2 regions of the Fictibacillus sp. S7 genome follow, and region 2 is predicted to be linked to the other one. Evidence: riboswitches for the same ligand, from Rfam matches in the RefSeq annotation. Region 2 holds a riboswitch; the other holds the start of a gene.
The links. Region 2 has a riboswitch for S-adenosylmethionine ahead of DMO16_RS10720 (methionine ABC transporter ATP-binding protein). Riboswitches for the same ligand answer to the same signal wherever they lie in the genome.
Positions count from the first base shown of each region.

Region 1: linked by a shared signal. The riboswitch ahead of DMO16_RS20075 (alpha/beta hydrolase family protein) and the one ahead of DMO16_RS10720 (methionine ABC transporter ATP-binding protein) in region 2 are both predicted to bind S-adenosylmethionine.

Region 1 covers NZ_QJKL01000001.1:3,930,019-3,937,889, reverse strand. Annotated here, with positions in the region: gene DMO16_RS20095 (sensor histidine kinase) at 126-1,487, opposite strand; gene DMO16_RS20090 (response regulator transcription factor) at 1,477-2,148, opposite strand; gene DMO16_RS20085 (CDP-glycerol glycerophosphotransferase family protein) at 2,393-2,674, opposite strand; gene DMO16_RS20080 (bile acid:sodium symporter family protein) at 3,021-3,995, opposite strand; SAM riboswitch class I at 4,206-4,312, shown strand; gene DMO16_RS20075 (alpha/beta hydrolase family protein) at 4,439-5,248, shown strand; gene DMO16_RS20070 (thermonuclease family protein) at 5,365-6,135, shown strand; gene DMO16_RS20065 (putative protein N(5)-glutamine methyltransferase) at 6,188-6,961, opposite strand; gene DMO16_RS20060 (TIGR00366 family protein) at 6,985-7,871, opposite strand, start outside.
Region 2 covers NZ_QJKL01000001.1:2,092,421-2,100,291, reverse strand. Annotated here, with positions in the region: gene DMO16_RS10730 (ATP-grasp domain-containing protein) at 1-629, shown strand, start outside; gene DMO16_RS10725 (general stress protein) at 737-1,180, shown strand; SAM riboswitch class I at 1,287-1,406, shown strand; SAM riboswitch class I at 1,487-1,597, shown strand; gene DMO16_RS10720 (methionine ABC transporter ATP-binding protein) at 1,687-2,718, shown strand; gene DMO16_RS10715 (methionine ABC transporter permease) at 2,708-3,370, shown strand; gene DMO16_RS10710 (MetQ/NlpA family ABC transporter substrate-binding protein) at 3,395-4,219, shown strand; gene DMO16_RS10705 (M20 family metallopeptidase) at 4,244-5,464, shown strand; gene DMO16_RS10700 (aldo/keto reductase) at 5,646-6,470, shown strand; gene DMO16_RS24275 (hypothetical protein) at 6,667-6,813, shown strand; gene aceA (isocitrate lyase) at 6,852-7,871, shown strand, end outside.

The sequences.
Region 1 (7,871 bases), 1.8 Mb from region 2:
CCTGTAAATTTTAGTCTATTTTATTATAAATAGCAAAAGTGAAAATATGATGAAAAGCGAAGATTTAATTTTATTTTTGTTTATTTTTTCTTAAAATAGGCTCGTTTACCCGTCCTTTTCGCTTATTATTGCGGAATTTTAATTGTAAAAACGCTTCCTTTGCCTTGCTTGCTCCTAACATGGATCCATCCGCCGTGAGAATCGACAATCCATTTGGCGATCGCAAGCCCCAGCCCGTGTCCCCCGAATTGTTTTGAGCGGGATTTTTCTGTTCTGTAAAACCGTTCGAAAATATGAGCGCGTTCTTCCGGCTGTATCCCTATTCCCTCATCTTCAACCGAAATAACAAGAAATTTTAATTTTTCTTTACGTTCCATTTTCGAATCCAGTTGGACTTCCGCTCCCTCCGGAGAATACTTTATGGCGTTTTCAAGCAGGATATAAAGCAGCTGATCCAGCCGTTCCCTGTTTCCGTACACAAACAGCCGGTTCTGCACATTCATCTTTAATGTTATACGCTTTTCGGCGGCAAGGGTTTCAATGGATTTTATGACCTTTTCCGACAGCTCTTGAAAATCAAATACCTCTTTTACCAATTCGGTATTTTCCGCATCCGAGCGGGCAAGCGTAAGCAAATCCCCGACAAGCTTAATCATGCGCTTTACTTCATATTTCATATTGGAAAGAACAGAATGTGAAAATTCATCTTCGTTTAATTTCTTTTCCATTTCCAGTGCATTGATGGAAGAAAGCAACACACTCAAAGGCGTTCTGAGCTCGTGAGAGGCATCTGCGGCAAACTGGCGCTGTTTCGTATAGGAGCGAGAAATGGGAGACATCGCTCTTCGGGACATAAAATAGCTGGTAAAAAAGGCAACAAAAGCAAAAACAACAAGTAGGACCGCAAAAATATTTAAAAGACGGTCAAACAATTCCACCCGGTTGGAAATACTTTTACCTACATATAAAATACCTATAAACTCATTGCCCTTGTAAATTTTTCTTCCAGCCATCATCAAGTCGATGTGCCGGTTGTTCGGGCTTTCTTCCCAAGGCACATAATAAGTGACATTCAATTTCTCGTATTTAATCTCATTCGGATCCGGGTTCCATCCTTCAAGCTTTCGGTAAAGCTTCGGACGGAGCTTGTGATAGAGCTCATCCCCCGTCAAAAGCTTCCCTTTCGCATCGACCACATAATAGAAAAACTGTTCATCCGACAGCATGACAAAATTCTGAATGGAGGGTTTTTTCCCCTTTATCAGTTTTTCCTTGATGACCGTAACTTCCTGATCCACAAGTTTCTTCAACTGGGTCTCCTGGTTGTTGACGATTACACCGTACATCAAAAAATATACAATCACCATAAACAAGATCAAAAACAGCATAAGAATTCCCGTATAAATCATGGTCAGCCGCCATTGTGTCCGGCTGATTAAATTCAAATTTCTTAAGGGGTTCCAGCGGGCGATGAAATTAATTTTCAAGACGATATCCCACCCCGCGGACACTTTCAATGACTTCCTTTTTCGTCAGCTTTACCAACTTTTTACGAAGCAATTTTACTGTAGCATCCACCGTTTTAGCAGAAACATCGGCATCAATTCCCCATACCCTGTCCAAAATGGTTTCCCGTGGAAGAACTTGCCCTTTATTGCGGACAAGCAGATCAAACAACTGAAATTCTCTTGGTGTCAGTTGAATTTCCCGCTTGGAGGAGTTCACTTTATAACTGGTCCGATTCAAAACAATATCAAAGATCACAACCTTTTCTTCAACAATGGGAGCAAAGTTTCTTCTGGAAAGTGCACGAAGCCTGGCCAAAAGTTCATCAATTTCGAACGGCTTGACCAAATAATCATCAGCACCTGCATCCAGGCCATTGATCCGATCCTGTACCGCATCTTTTGCGGTAAGCATTAAAATCGCCTGGGAGCAGCCCCCGTTTCTCAATCGCCGGCACACGTCCAGGCCGTTTTGTCCCGGCATCATCCAGTCGAGAATCAGAATATCAAACTCACGGGCAAGAGCTGCCTCATAGGCATCCTCACCATTGGTCACCCACTCCACATGATAGTCATTTTTTTTGAGCATATGGACAATTAACTTTCCAAGATGGATATCGTCTTCAGCAACAAGAATGTTCATGAAAAGCAGGCTCCTCTTCTTTTATCATTTCAACAATTGATGATAGCATATTTACTGCCCGGAAGAACGAAAATCCTGACGAATTCACATATTTCCGTGTTTTATCGTTCTTCAATTTTCAACAGTTTTAAAAAAAAATGGTAGACAAAAACCACGTTAGGTGACATAATCAAAATATCAAACGAACATATGTTCCTGTAAACTCCATCAAAAAAAGCCGGTGATCATCACCGGCATCAATCATCTACGATTTAAACACGTGCTCTACAACCTGTTTGGTTGCATTTCCTTTTTCCCATCCGCAAAATTTTTCATAAAAACATTCATAGTTGCCTTTATACTGTTCCATCACTTCATCAATATTTTCAATCGTGCGAATCACATCTTCACTGTCCCTTAAAAGCGGACCTGGAACTTCCTCTTCCAAATTAATATAAAACCCTCTGAGTGTATCCCGATACTTTTCCAGATCGTAGAAAAAAATAAAATATCTTGGGATTAAATAGGCATAAAAATCCTTTATCACTTTTTTCTTTAAAAAGGTTTCAACCTCCTCAAATCCGGAAATATAAACAAGCAACAATGGTAATATAATCACAAAAATTCAAATTTCGTACATATATCGAATAAGACATATTACCCCTTCTTTCGACAGCAGGCAGGGATTGACTAAAAAAAACAAGAAAACCACAGTAAAACAAAGAAGAAAGGAGAATGGTGATGAGCAATGAAGTGCTAAAAAAACACATTCACCAGCATTTCAACAGAAAAAAGATCAAGGATGAGCAGCTTGAAACACTGCTGGTACGTTTCATCCTATCCGTTAAAAAGGAAAAATAATGACAAAAAAGGAGCCTTAGGGACTCCTTTTTTTATGCCGATGTGCTTTCATTGTTATGATGCTGGATCTGTCTTCCAAAATGTTTAGACAAAACAAAACCATAGACCGATGCAAGGATCTGCTGAAACAGCATCCCGATCACGACAGGTACGGCTGTCAAAGGGGAAAAATAAGTGAGGGCAATAACTGAACCCGCACTGATGTTTCTCATTCCACCGCAGAAAACCATGGAAACCATTGTTTCTTTATCATATTTCAGCAAAATACTGACTAAAAAAGACACTAAATATCCGCTGGCTGCAATGAAAAAGACAATGATTCCAATCCACACCAGTTTTTTATCCGCATGCTTCAGATAAGGAGCTGCCACCGATGCATTAATCGCGACTACAACTGCCATACAAATTTTCGATATAGGGGCTATCCGTTTTCCTAACGTCAATTTGATGTTTCCCTTCGTCTTGTGATTTAGAATCATACCCACAATGGAAGGAATGACAATCATAATCAGCAGGTCCTTGACCATTGGCCATACCTTGATGGCTACAGACTCTCCGACAAAGAGAGAAAGACTGTATGGAACCACAAGAGGCGATAACAATGTATCAATTAATATGATGGATAAAGCAAGGGTGCTGTTTCCTTTATAAATAGAAACCCACATGCTGCTCGTGATTCCGCATGGAATGACCATAGCAAGCACCAGTCCAGTAATGGTGTAAGGATCCGTGGGAAACGCTATGTGTCCCACTGCCCAGGCCCACAAGGGCATAAAAACGTGCAGAATGGCCAACCCAATAAAAATGGGGACAGGACGAGACAACGTATTGCGCAAATGGGTAAAATTTGAGCCAAGGCTGCCCGAAAATGTCATAAACGCAAAAATCCACGGAACGAGAAACAGAAAGTTTTTTAGCTCATGTGTCAAAAGCATGCCCAAGAGTACACTGACCGGGGTAATGAGTGGCATGAATCGCTCTAGCTGATGATTGATCTTTTCTAACACGCTTAACCTTCTTCCTAATCATTCTAATAATTTACTATGTTATTATTTTACAATATATAAGATTTAATGCCAACATACTCAGAAGAAAAGGCAGGGACAAATGCATTATTTTTGATACCTTTTTTGAATTGGTTCATATTCTATAATCAACTTATCTTATACAATTGACAAACTATTAAAAATATCATACATTAAATTAAAATGATATACTTCTTATCCAGAGAGGCGGAGGGAATTGACCCTGTGAAGCCTCGGCAACAGACTCCCCTATGAGCACTGTGCCAACTTCAACAAGCTGCTGGCTTGAAAGATAAGAAATGTGTTGACGTGATTCGTTCATTCAACTCCTTCTTATGTTTCTATAAGAAGGGGTTTTTATTTAACTTTAATTCCTACTAAAAAGATAAGATTAGTTAATTATAAAGAATTGAGGAGTTGTTCATATGGAAAAGCAAGGTTGGTTTCTATGGAAGGATTGCAAGTTAACCGCCACCGTTCATTATCCCCGGCACACTTTAGGAATTCTCCAGGCCAAATTGCCGATTGTCATCATCTGCCATGGTTTTACAAGCAACCGAATCGGTGTGGACCGCCTCTTTGTTAAAACGGCCCAGCAGCTTTCCGCGAGCGAGTTTGTCGTTTTGCGTTTTGACTATGCCGGCTGTGGAGAAAGCGAAGGCAGCTATGGAGAAAATACATTTCAAGATTTAATCAGTCAGACACAGGCTGCTATTGATTATGCCTCAAAGCTGCCCTGCGTCGATTCCAGGGAGATCATTCTCCTTGGCCATAGTTTGGGAGGAGCCGTGGCGGTTCAGACTGCGGCAGTCGATCCGAGGGTAAAAGACCTGATTCTCTGGGCTTCGGTAGGAAATCCCTACGATGATATCGTGAATATTATTGGAAAGGATGAATGCCAAAGTTTAACGACAAAAGGGTATGTTGATCATCTGGGATATTCATTAAAAGCTGATTTTCTCCATTCCCTTCAATCCTACCATCCCATGAAGGAGCTGGCACAGTTTACAGGTGACATTTTACTTCTCCATGGAACAGAGGATAAAGACATTCCAAGCGTATACTGCACCCAGTTCTATGACAGCTGCTCCCATAGAATTCATGGAACTAGTGAATTGAAGCTCATTAAAGGAGCGAATCATACCTTTTCTTCTATCCATCATTTTAATGAACTTCTTGCCCAAACATTGAACTGGCTTAACCGCCAGTCAGCCACAGACCGCATCACGATCTAATCGATCATGATGCTTTTTTTATTGAAAAACACTCTGTGAGTAAATAACGTAGTATAATAACTTTTGTGATTTTACAAATCATCGGCAATACATAGATAGAGGAGAGAAAGAAGATCGTGGAAAAAAATCCCCTTAAAAAGCTGCTCAGTATAGCAATGGTATGTTTACTAGCTGTGTTGGCTGCCGCATGCTCACCGGTTCAGGAGAGCAGCAGTCCCGATGGGCAGAGCGCTTCGATTAAAGGCACACCAGCAACTGTCACATATGTAGTAGATGGAGATACACTCGATGTTAAATTCAAGAATGGAAAAACAGAACGTGTCCGTATGCTGCTAGTGGATACTCCCGAAACGAAACACCCAAGGCTTGGTGTTCAGCCATTCGGTCCGGAGAGCTCAAAATTTACAAAAACACAGTTAACCGGTAAAAAAGTAGGCGTTGAGCTGGATATTTCCGAACGTGACAAGTATGGGAGACTGCTTGCTTACATATGGATTGGCAAACAAAACTTTAACCAGCTGCTTTTGGAAAAAGGACTGGCCCGGGTCGCTTATGTGTATCCGCCCAATACAAAATATGTAGACCAGTTCCGCGCCACACAGGAAAAAGCCCAGCAAAAAGGGGTTGGCATCTGGTCCATCGAGAACTATGCCCAGAAGGACGGTTTTCATGAAAATTCCAAGAGCCCATCTTCTAATGAAAACAAACAGCCTGCCAATCCCCCTTCAAATGAGAAACCCAAAGGAAAATGCAACATTAAAGGAAATAAGCAGTCGATGATCTACCATGTTCCCGGCGGCCAATCTTATGATGTAACAAAAGCCGAGGTCATGTTTTGCTCAGAGGCAGAAGCCCAAAAAGCCGGTTACCGAAAAGCAAAAAGATAAGACGCCAGACGGGAAAAGCCGGGATCAGCTAAAACGCGCTGATCCGGCTTTTTTACTTGGTGCCAATAACCACCGTTGCTTGGAGCTCTGAGGAACAGACCACTGTTGAACTCAGGCCCTGCTCCTGAAAAATCCGCCATGTTTCTGCTGATTGGCGGGAGCTTGTTTCCATGAGCAGACTTCCTCCAGGTGCGAGCCAGGATCCTGCTTCAATCGTTGCCCTCCGCTGGATATCATGTCCGTCCAAGCCGCCATCCAGCGCTATCCGGTCTTCATACATACGCGCTTCTGCCGGAAGAGATGACACTGCATTCGTAGGAACGTAAGGGGCGTTTACCACAAGAACATTCACGCTTCCAAGCAAGACTTTTGGCAGCGGCTCATATAAGTCCCCTTCAAAAACCTTTCCGTCCGCCTTGCTAACATTCCGGCGCGCGCATATTACAGCTGCAGGATCAATGTCAGTTGCGTAAAGCCTGATCCCAGGCTTAAGCTCGGCAAGTACGGCCCCTACCGCTCCTGAGCCGCAGCAAAGATCCACCACAGCATCTCCCGCCCTTATTATCTCTGCAGCCTGATGTACGAGAAACTCGGTACGCCGGCGGGGAACAAATACATGAGAATCTAACTCAATCCGAAATCCGCAAAAATCCGCATGACCCATTACATGCTCAAGAGGCACTCCCTCTGCTCGCTTTTCTGTCATTCTGTCCAGTTCTTCGGGAGACACTGCAGCAGAGAGCAACAGCCGTGCTTCTTCTTCCGCGTAAACACAGCCGGCAGCCCTCAGCCGAGCAGCAATCCCGTCAAAAGCAGTAACTTCCATCAGCAGTCCCCCTTTGCAAATGACTAAAAAAACGACAAACCTACCGTAAAGATAACACCAGAAACCAGGAGCGTGGTCACACAATAGCCCATAATGTCCCTCGCCCCGAGCCCTGCGATCGCCAGTGCGGGCAGCGCCCAAAACGGCTGAGCCATGTTCATCCAGGCTTCACCGTAGGCAATCGCCATGGCAGCAACGCCAGAGTCAACGCCAAGCTCCTTGGCCGCAGGCATGATGAATGGACCTTGTACCACCCAATGTCCGCCGCCTGACGGAACGAAAAAGTTTACAAATCCTGAGCTTAGAAAAGCAAAGAACGGAAAGGTTGAAGGATTGGAAATAGAAATAAACGCATTGGTAATCATTCCGCCCAGTCCAGAAAGCTCCATCATCCCTTGAATACCCGCATAAAACGGAAATTGAATCAAAATGCCTGCGGTACCTTTTGCCGCATTGGAAACAGCATTCATGTAGGAAAGCGGTGTACCATGCAGCAGGAGACCGGTCGTGAAAAACAGTAAATTAACAGTATTTATATCGATTTTAAATCCGTTTTGAACTATGTAATAAACAATATAAGAATATCCGAGAACCGAGATGACCAAGCTCAGCAGCCGACTGTTTTCCATGGAAACCGCAAATGTTTTTTTCGTATCAACAGGAGCAGTGGCGATAGCCGCAGAAACCTCATCTTCTGTTAACAACTTCGGATCAATCCCGATCACATCTTTTCCTGTTGGCATCATCATCTTGGCCATAATCGGCAGAACGATAAGCAGCGCAAGAGTAATAAACAAATTATAGCTCGTAAAAATGGTATGAGTGAGCGGAATCAGTCCTGCCGTTTTTTCCATTGGATTTCCCGGCGTCGCAGCCACAAGGGGAACAGACCCCGATAATCCTCCATGCC
Region 2 (7,871 bases):
AAACTGATGAAGATATCCAAAAGGCTGAGAAGTTTTTTGAAACCTGTGAAGGCATCGTAATCGAAGAGTATTTGGAAATTGAACACAATTACTGTGTTCAGTTTGCTTGTACATTTGATGAGAAGTTGATTTACCTTGGCAGTACTGTTCAAAATATTGATGAAAACGCAAAATATAAAGGAAACTGGGTGGACGAAGATTCTGAACCCGATAGCGAAGTCATTAAAATCGGCAGGCGAATTATGGAAGAGGGCTGTAAAAGAGGCTACAGGGGAATTGCCGGTTTTGATATTGCTGTTACGCCGGATGGAAGAAAGATCGCGTTTGATTTGAATTACAGGGTCAATGGTTCGACGGCGGCTCTGCTTTTGAAGGACAGCATCACTGAGCAGCTTGGGAAAAGGGTAGTCAAATATGTATCCTGGAAATCGTCAGGCGGAATTGAACCGTTATACGACACGGTAAAACAAGCGATTGAAGACGGATATTTTGTGCCGCTTTCCATCTATAACGGAAGCGAAAGTCCCTATGAGGATGCGGATACACTGATTCAGGGACTGGTCCTTGGGGACAGCAGGTACGAGGCTGATCAAAAAGAACATATTTTTGAACGGGCTGGTCTGTCCTGAACCCGTCAACAAAAAAACTCCGATAAGGAGTTTTTTGTGATTGTTTAGTGAAGTGGGGTTAGGGTAATTACTAATAAGAGAGCCATACGGATAAAGGAGGATAAGCAATGAGTAAAATGGTAATCGGGGTATATGATTCAGAAAGCGAAGCGATTGATCGCATTCAAGGATTGGTTGACCAGGGGTACAACGCCAAAGACATATCCATCCTGGCTAAAGACGATGGAACGATGGATCGGGTGGCTGACAAGACCAACGTTTCAGAAGAACATTTGGATGAAGATGTGAACGAAGCAGCCTATGGGACAATTGCCGGGTTTCTTTCCGGTATTGGCGGAGCCATTGCTGTTCCGGGTCTTGGCGTTCCTGGTATTGGGCCGCTCCTCGCCGCAGGGCCGTTTGCTTCCATGTTTTCGGAGGATTCAGAGGAAGACTTAAAAGAGCTCTTAATGTCCCTTGATTTGTCCGAACGAACGGCGGAACGTTATGTTCAGAAAGTGGAGCAGGGAAGTGTAATGGTTTTCCTTGAAAAGGATGCCGTAAAGCTTTAGAATAGGGCAATACATACTAACAATTCCAAGCGGATAGCTCGGAAAAATATTTGACAAATTGAAATCCCTGGTATATGATAGAGCACATCAAGTAAATATGACGTATTTCTTATCCAGAGAGGTGGAGGGACATGGCCCTTTGAAACCTCGGCAGCGGGTTTTTCGTTTTTTGAAAAAATACTGTGCCAATTCCACCAGGTTCCCTAAAGAACCTGGAAGATAAGAAGAGCAAATTTCTATTATGGAATTAACATTCTCTTCTTGTCTTGGAAGAGAATTTTTTATTGCAAAAAAAACTGAATGGTTTTCTTATCCAGAGAGGTGGAGGGACTGGCCCTTTGAAGCCTCGGCAGCGGGTTTCCGGCAAACGGAAATACTGTGCCAATTCCGTCAAGCAGTTAGCTTGGGAGATAAGAAGAGAAGCTTTAATCATTATTAGCTGGCCTCTTCTTGTGTTCACAAGAAGAGGTTTTTTTGTTGGAGCAGTTTGAAGGGGGAACACACGATTGATTCGATTTGAGGAAGTTACCAAGATTTATGAGAGCGGCAAAAACCAGGTCAAAGCACTTAACAATGTGAGCTTTGAAATAGATAAAGGAGAGATTTATGGAGTGGTTGGGTACAGCGGTGCAGGGAAAAGCTCGCTGCTGCGGTGTGTCAACTTGCTTGAGAAGCCTTCCTCCGGACGGGTGCTGGTGGACGGAGAGAACATGGCTGATCTTTCACCGAAAGAGCTCCGGAAAAAACGGAAAAACATTGGTATGATTTTTCAGCATTTCAATCTGCTGAATGCGAAAACGGTGTTTGATAACATAGCAACGCCTCTTTACCTCCAGGGAGAAAAGAAGAGTGCCATTAAAGAAAAAGTAAACAATCTGCTTGAGTTTGTCGGACTTTCCGAACATGGACATAAATACCCGGATCAGCTGTCAGGCGGTCAAAAGCAGCGGGTGGGCATTGCACGGGCGCTGTCTACGGATCCGGAGGTTCTGCTCTGTGATGAGGCCACCTCGGCGCTTGACCCGCAGACCACATCAAGCATCCTCGAGCTATTAAAAAGAATCAATAAGGAATATCACATCACTATTCTGATCATCACCCATGAAATGAATGTGATCCGTGAGATTTGCAGCTCGGTCGCGGTGATGGAGAAAGGTAAAGTGATCGAGAAGGGCAGTGTTTTTGAAGTCTTTTCCCGGCCGAAAACAGAAACCGCACGTCGATTTGTAAGCTCCGTCCTTCAGGATGAACTTCCTGATTCGCTGAAAAACATCTTGAGGAACCAGGACAAAAATCATCAGGTGTTCCGCATTGTTTTTACAGGAGCTTCAACAGGACAGCCGCTTTTATCTCAAATTGCAAAAAAGTTTGATGTCGATGTCAGCGTGCTGTACGGACATGTTACCGAACTGCAGGATGTTCCATTTGGAAATCTCGTAGTTCAGCTGATTGGGGACGAACTGGAAATCCGCAGGGCCGTCTTTTTTGCAGGACAGGGTGATGTGGAAGTAAGGGAGGTTATTGAACATGCCAGTTGATTGGAGTACATTCTGGGTCGACATCCTGGATGCGACCGGTGATACATTGATCATGGTCGGTGTTTCATTATTGGCATCGGCAGTGATCGGCATCCTGATCGGTATTATTCTCGTCGTAACGAGAAAAGGCCACATTCTTGAAAATTTACCTGTGTTTAATGTGCTGAATGCCATTGTGAACGTTCTCCGTTCCATACCGTTTATCATTCTCATGGTAGCCATCATTCCGTTTACACGTTTAGTTGTAGGAACATCCATCGGGACAGCGGCGGCGATCGTTCCGTTGATTGTATACGCAGGGCCTTATATTGCCCGGCTGGTGGAAAACAGCTTGCTGGAAATTGATCCGGGAATTGTGGAGGCTGCAGAAGCCATGGGTGCAACGCCTTGGCAAACCATTTTCCGCATCCTGCTCCCGGAAGCTTTCAGTTCATTGATCCTGTCATTGACCACCGCGACCATCGGTTTGGTCGGTGCATCTGCCATGGCTGGTGCAGTCGGAGGCGGAGGCCTTGGTGATTTGGCTATTGCTTACGGATACCAGCGGTTTGATACGGACGTTATGATCGTAACGGTGGTTCTGCTCATTATCCTGGTGCAAGGATTACAAAGCTCAGGAAATGTGATTTCAAGAAAATTAAGAAGAAGATAGCGAAAGAAAAGGGAGAGATACATCATGAAAAAATATTCACTTATCGTTTTAGTTATCGGGGTGCTGTTGTCGGCTTTCTTAAGCGGATGCAGCGGGGGAAGCAAAGAGGAAAAAGTAAAAATGGGCATTAGTGGATCGGACAGTGATGTCTGGAAATACATTGCGGAAAAGGCTAAAAAGGAAGGAATCGATCTTGAAATTGTGGAGTTTTCTGATTATGTTCGTCCCAACCAGGCACTGGCGGACGGAGATATTGACGCAAACTCGTTCCAGACCATTTCTTACTTTAATTCCTTTAAAAAGGAACATAAATTGGATTTAGCACCGATTGCCACAACCGTAATCGCGCCGATGGGCGTTTACTCTGAAAAATACAAAGACATCAAGGATATACCGGATGGAGCAACCATTGCCCTCCCGAATGAAGCGACAAATATGGGCCGCGGACTTCTCTTGCTGCAAAGCGCCGGTCTCATCAAGCTGGAAAATAATTTTGACGGCAATGGAGATTTGAAAAAAGTTATCGAGAACAAGAAGCATTTAAAGCTTAAGCCTGTGGTTGCCGGACAAACACCGCGCGTGCTTCCGGATGTGGCAGCTTCCATCATCAATAATGGGGTGGCAGTGGACGCAGGAATGAATCCAAAGAAGGATGCTATTTATCTGGAGAGCAAGACCGCCAAGCCTTACATCAACATTATTGCGGTCCGAACAGAGGATAAGAACAATAAGACGCTAAAGAAAATCGCGAAGATTTACCAATCCAAGGCTACTGCCAAGAAAATCAATGACATCTATAAGGGCGCAACCATTCCAACGTTCGTCCCATTAAGTGAAATAGGAGAATAAAAGAGAGAGAAAGGATCTGAGAAAATGACTGTCATCAGCCGTACTGTAGAGGAAATTCAAGAGCTTATCACTGTGAATGTAGAGGAAAATGCAGCAACATACATTGAGACCTCACATGAGATCCATGAAAATCCAGAAATCGGAAATGAGGAAATTTTAGCGTCCAGGCTACTGACCTCATTGCTTGAACGAGAGGGGTTCAAGGTAGAACGTGGTGTAGCTGGCCATGAAACATCGTTTGTTGCCAGCAAGAAATCAGCACTGGATGGCCCAACGATTTCGTTTCTGGCTGAATACGATGCGCTCCCGGGGCTTGGGCATGCCTGCGGTCATAACATCATCGGAACCTCAAGTACGGCTGCGGCGATTGCTCTTGGGTCCGTGATTCATGAAATTGGCGGTGAAGTCAAAGTGTTTGGTACACCGGCTGAAGAAGGCGGGGAGAACGGAAGTGCAAAAGGCAGTTTTGTTAAACACGGACTGCTTGATGGCACAGATGCGGCCCTGATGTTTCACCCGGGTAACGCCAACCGTGTAACGGGAACATCCCTCGCGGTTGATCCGCTCGATTTTGAGTATATCGGTAAACCTGCTCATGCGGCAGCGGCACCGGAAAAAGGCATCAACGCGCTTGACGCCGTCATTCAGCTGTTTGTCGGAATCAACGCTCTCAGGCAGCATGTACCGGATGATGTGAAAATTCATGGGATCATCACTCATGGAGGAGATGCACCGAACATCGTTCCGGAATACGCCAAAGCACGTTTTTACATTCGTGCCGCCACACGCGCCAAGCTGGATGAGGTGACGAAAAAGGTAAAAGGGATTGCTGAAGGTGCAGCTCTGGCCACAGGCGCAACGTTGAATGTGATCGCCTTTCAAAACAAGGTCGATAACCTTTTATTGAACCGTTCCTTTGATAAAGTATTTCAAGAACAACTCGAAAGCCTTGGTGCTGAAGTTGACAGTTCGCATCGAAGCGGTTTGGGATCCACTGATGCCGGCAATATCAGCCAGGTGGTTCCAACCATTCATCCTTATCTGCAGATTGGCCCGGAGAGCCTGGTAGGACATACCGATGAGTTCCGTGAGGCGGCCATTTCACCGGCAGGAGACCATGCGCTCATTCTCGGAGCCAAGGCACTGGCATTAACCGCATTGAAGCTTCTGACAGACGAAGAAGTGCTCTTCGGCATCAAGCAGGAATTTGAAGTGAACAAAGCGAAGGAGATTGCTTCTGTTTAAGGTCTGTTTTTTCTGGATGATTGGATGAATTGAACCGAATTTCGAATAATTGAACCAAAATCTGCTGCTAATTGAACCTGTTTTATTATTCCGACTTCTGGCGGAAAAACCTCTCGAACAAACGGGAGGTTTTTCTTTTTAACATGTGGAGTGGTACGATAATCTCAAGGAGGCGTTACAGATGATAAAAAGCATTTCAGATACAACCGTGCTGCATAACGGTGTTCGCATGCCATGGCTGGGGCTAGGCGTCTATAAAGCGGAGGATGGCCAGGAGGTCATTAACGCCATTCAATATGCGCTCGAAGCGGGATACAGAAGCATTGACACAGCTTCGTTTTACAAAAATGAAGAAGGTGTGGGACAGGCCCTCATGGAGTCGGGTGTTCCAAGGGAAGAACTTTTTATTACCACAAAAGTGTGGAATACGGAGCAGGGTTACGAAACCACACTGCAGTCTTTTGAAGAAAGCAGAAAGAAGCTCGCCCTCGATTATGTGGATCTTTTCCTGGTCCATTGGCCCGTTTCTGGCAAGTACAAAGACACTTGGCGAGCGTTGGAACATCTCTATAAAGAGGGGAAGGTTAAGGCCATCGGTGTTTGCAATTTCGAAATCCACCATCTGGAAGACTTGCTCGGTGACTGTGAAATTGTGCCAATGGTCAATCAGGTGGAGTTCCATCCCCGTCTGACCCAAAAAGAATTGCTGTCTTATTGCAAGGGCAAAAATATTCAGCTTGAAGCATGGCGGCCCTTGTTAAAGGGAGAACTCTTTGATGAGCCTGTATTAGTAGAGCTGGCAAAAAAATATGAAAAGACAGTCGCACAGGTCATTCTCCGTTGGGATCTCCAAAATGGTGTCGTCACCATACCAAAGTCGGTAAATAAGGAAAGAATCTATCAAAACAGCGATATCTTTGACTTTGAATTAAGCAGAGAAGATATGGAACAGATCGACAGATTGAATACGAATCATCGAAACGGACCCAATCCGAACGACTTTTAAAAGAAAAAACAGTAAGATTGTCACAAAAGGCCACCTGTTATAGAACAGATGGCCTATTTTTTATTTTGTTATAAAAAGATGTTGCACATCCTTGTCATTGTGTTATATATTATTTTACAAGATAATAAACTGTTTTATAACAGAATAAAAACACGAAGAGGAGGAAGTTAAATGGATTGTAAAGGATGTCAGGGGCATGGTGAGGAAACTTGCACGGAATGCAATGGTTCAGGGAAGCACAGGAACGGGAATTGCCCGGATTGCCAGGGTGACGGATGCGTATGCTGCAAACGTTGCAACGGAAACGGAATCATTGATTAAAGAGCTAATGGAACGTTTGTGAGGTACATGATCGCTATATTAAATAAGGAGTGAAAAATGATGAATCAAAAAGAAACGGCTGAACAAATCAAGGAGAACTGGAACGACAAGCGGTGGGAAGGAATAGAAAGAACGTATACGGCAGAAGACGTTGCCAGATTAAGAGGTTCGGTTCAAATTGAGCATACTCTTGCAAAAAGAGGGGCTGCGAGGCTTTGGAAATCACTGCAGGAAGAGAACTATGTTCATGCGCTGGGAGCATTAACAGGGAATCAGGCCGTTCAGCAAGTAAAGGCAGGACTGAAAGCGATTTACTTAAGCGGCTGGCAGGTAGCGGCAGATGCCAACCTTTCGGGTCACATGTACCCGGATCAAAGCCTGTATCCGGCAAACAGTGTGCCTAATGTCGTGAAAAAGATCAACCAGGCATTGCAGCGGGCCGACCAAATTGAATTCTCCGAGGGGAAAACGGACACCGACTGGTTTGTACCTATTGTTGCAGATGCGGAGGCCGGATTTGGCGGTGCGCTTAACGTTTTTGAAATGATGAAGGCGATGATTGAGGCGGGAGCTTCCGGTGTGCATTTTGAAGATCAGTTGTCCTCTGAGAAAAAATGCGGCCATCTTGGAGGAAAGGTGCTGCTCCCGACACAGCAGGCTGTGCGCCACCTGATTTCTGCAAGACTTGCCGCAGATGTGATGGGTGTGGATACGATCCTCATCGCACGGACAGATGCCAATGCGGCGAACCTGATTACAAGTGATGTTGATGCGTATGACCATCCGTTTTTAACGGGTGACCGTACAGCGGAAGGATTTTACAGAACAAGTGCCGGAATTGATCAAGCCATTGCCAGGGGACTTGCCTATGCTCCATACGCAGACCTGATCTGGTGCGAGACATCGGAACCGAACCTTGAAGAGGCACAAAAGTTTGCAGATGCGATCCATGAACGTTTTCCAGGTAAAATGCTCGCTTACAATTGCTCGCCTTCCTTTAACTGGAGAAAGAAGCTGGATGATGAAACAATCGCGACTTTCCAGCAGCAGGTTGCAGCGATGGGCTACAAGTTCCAGTTT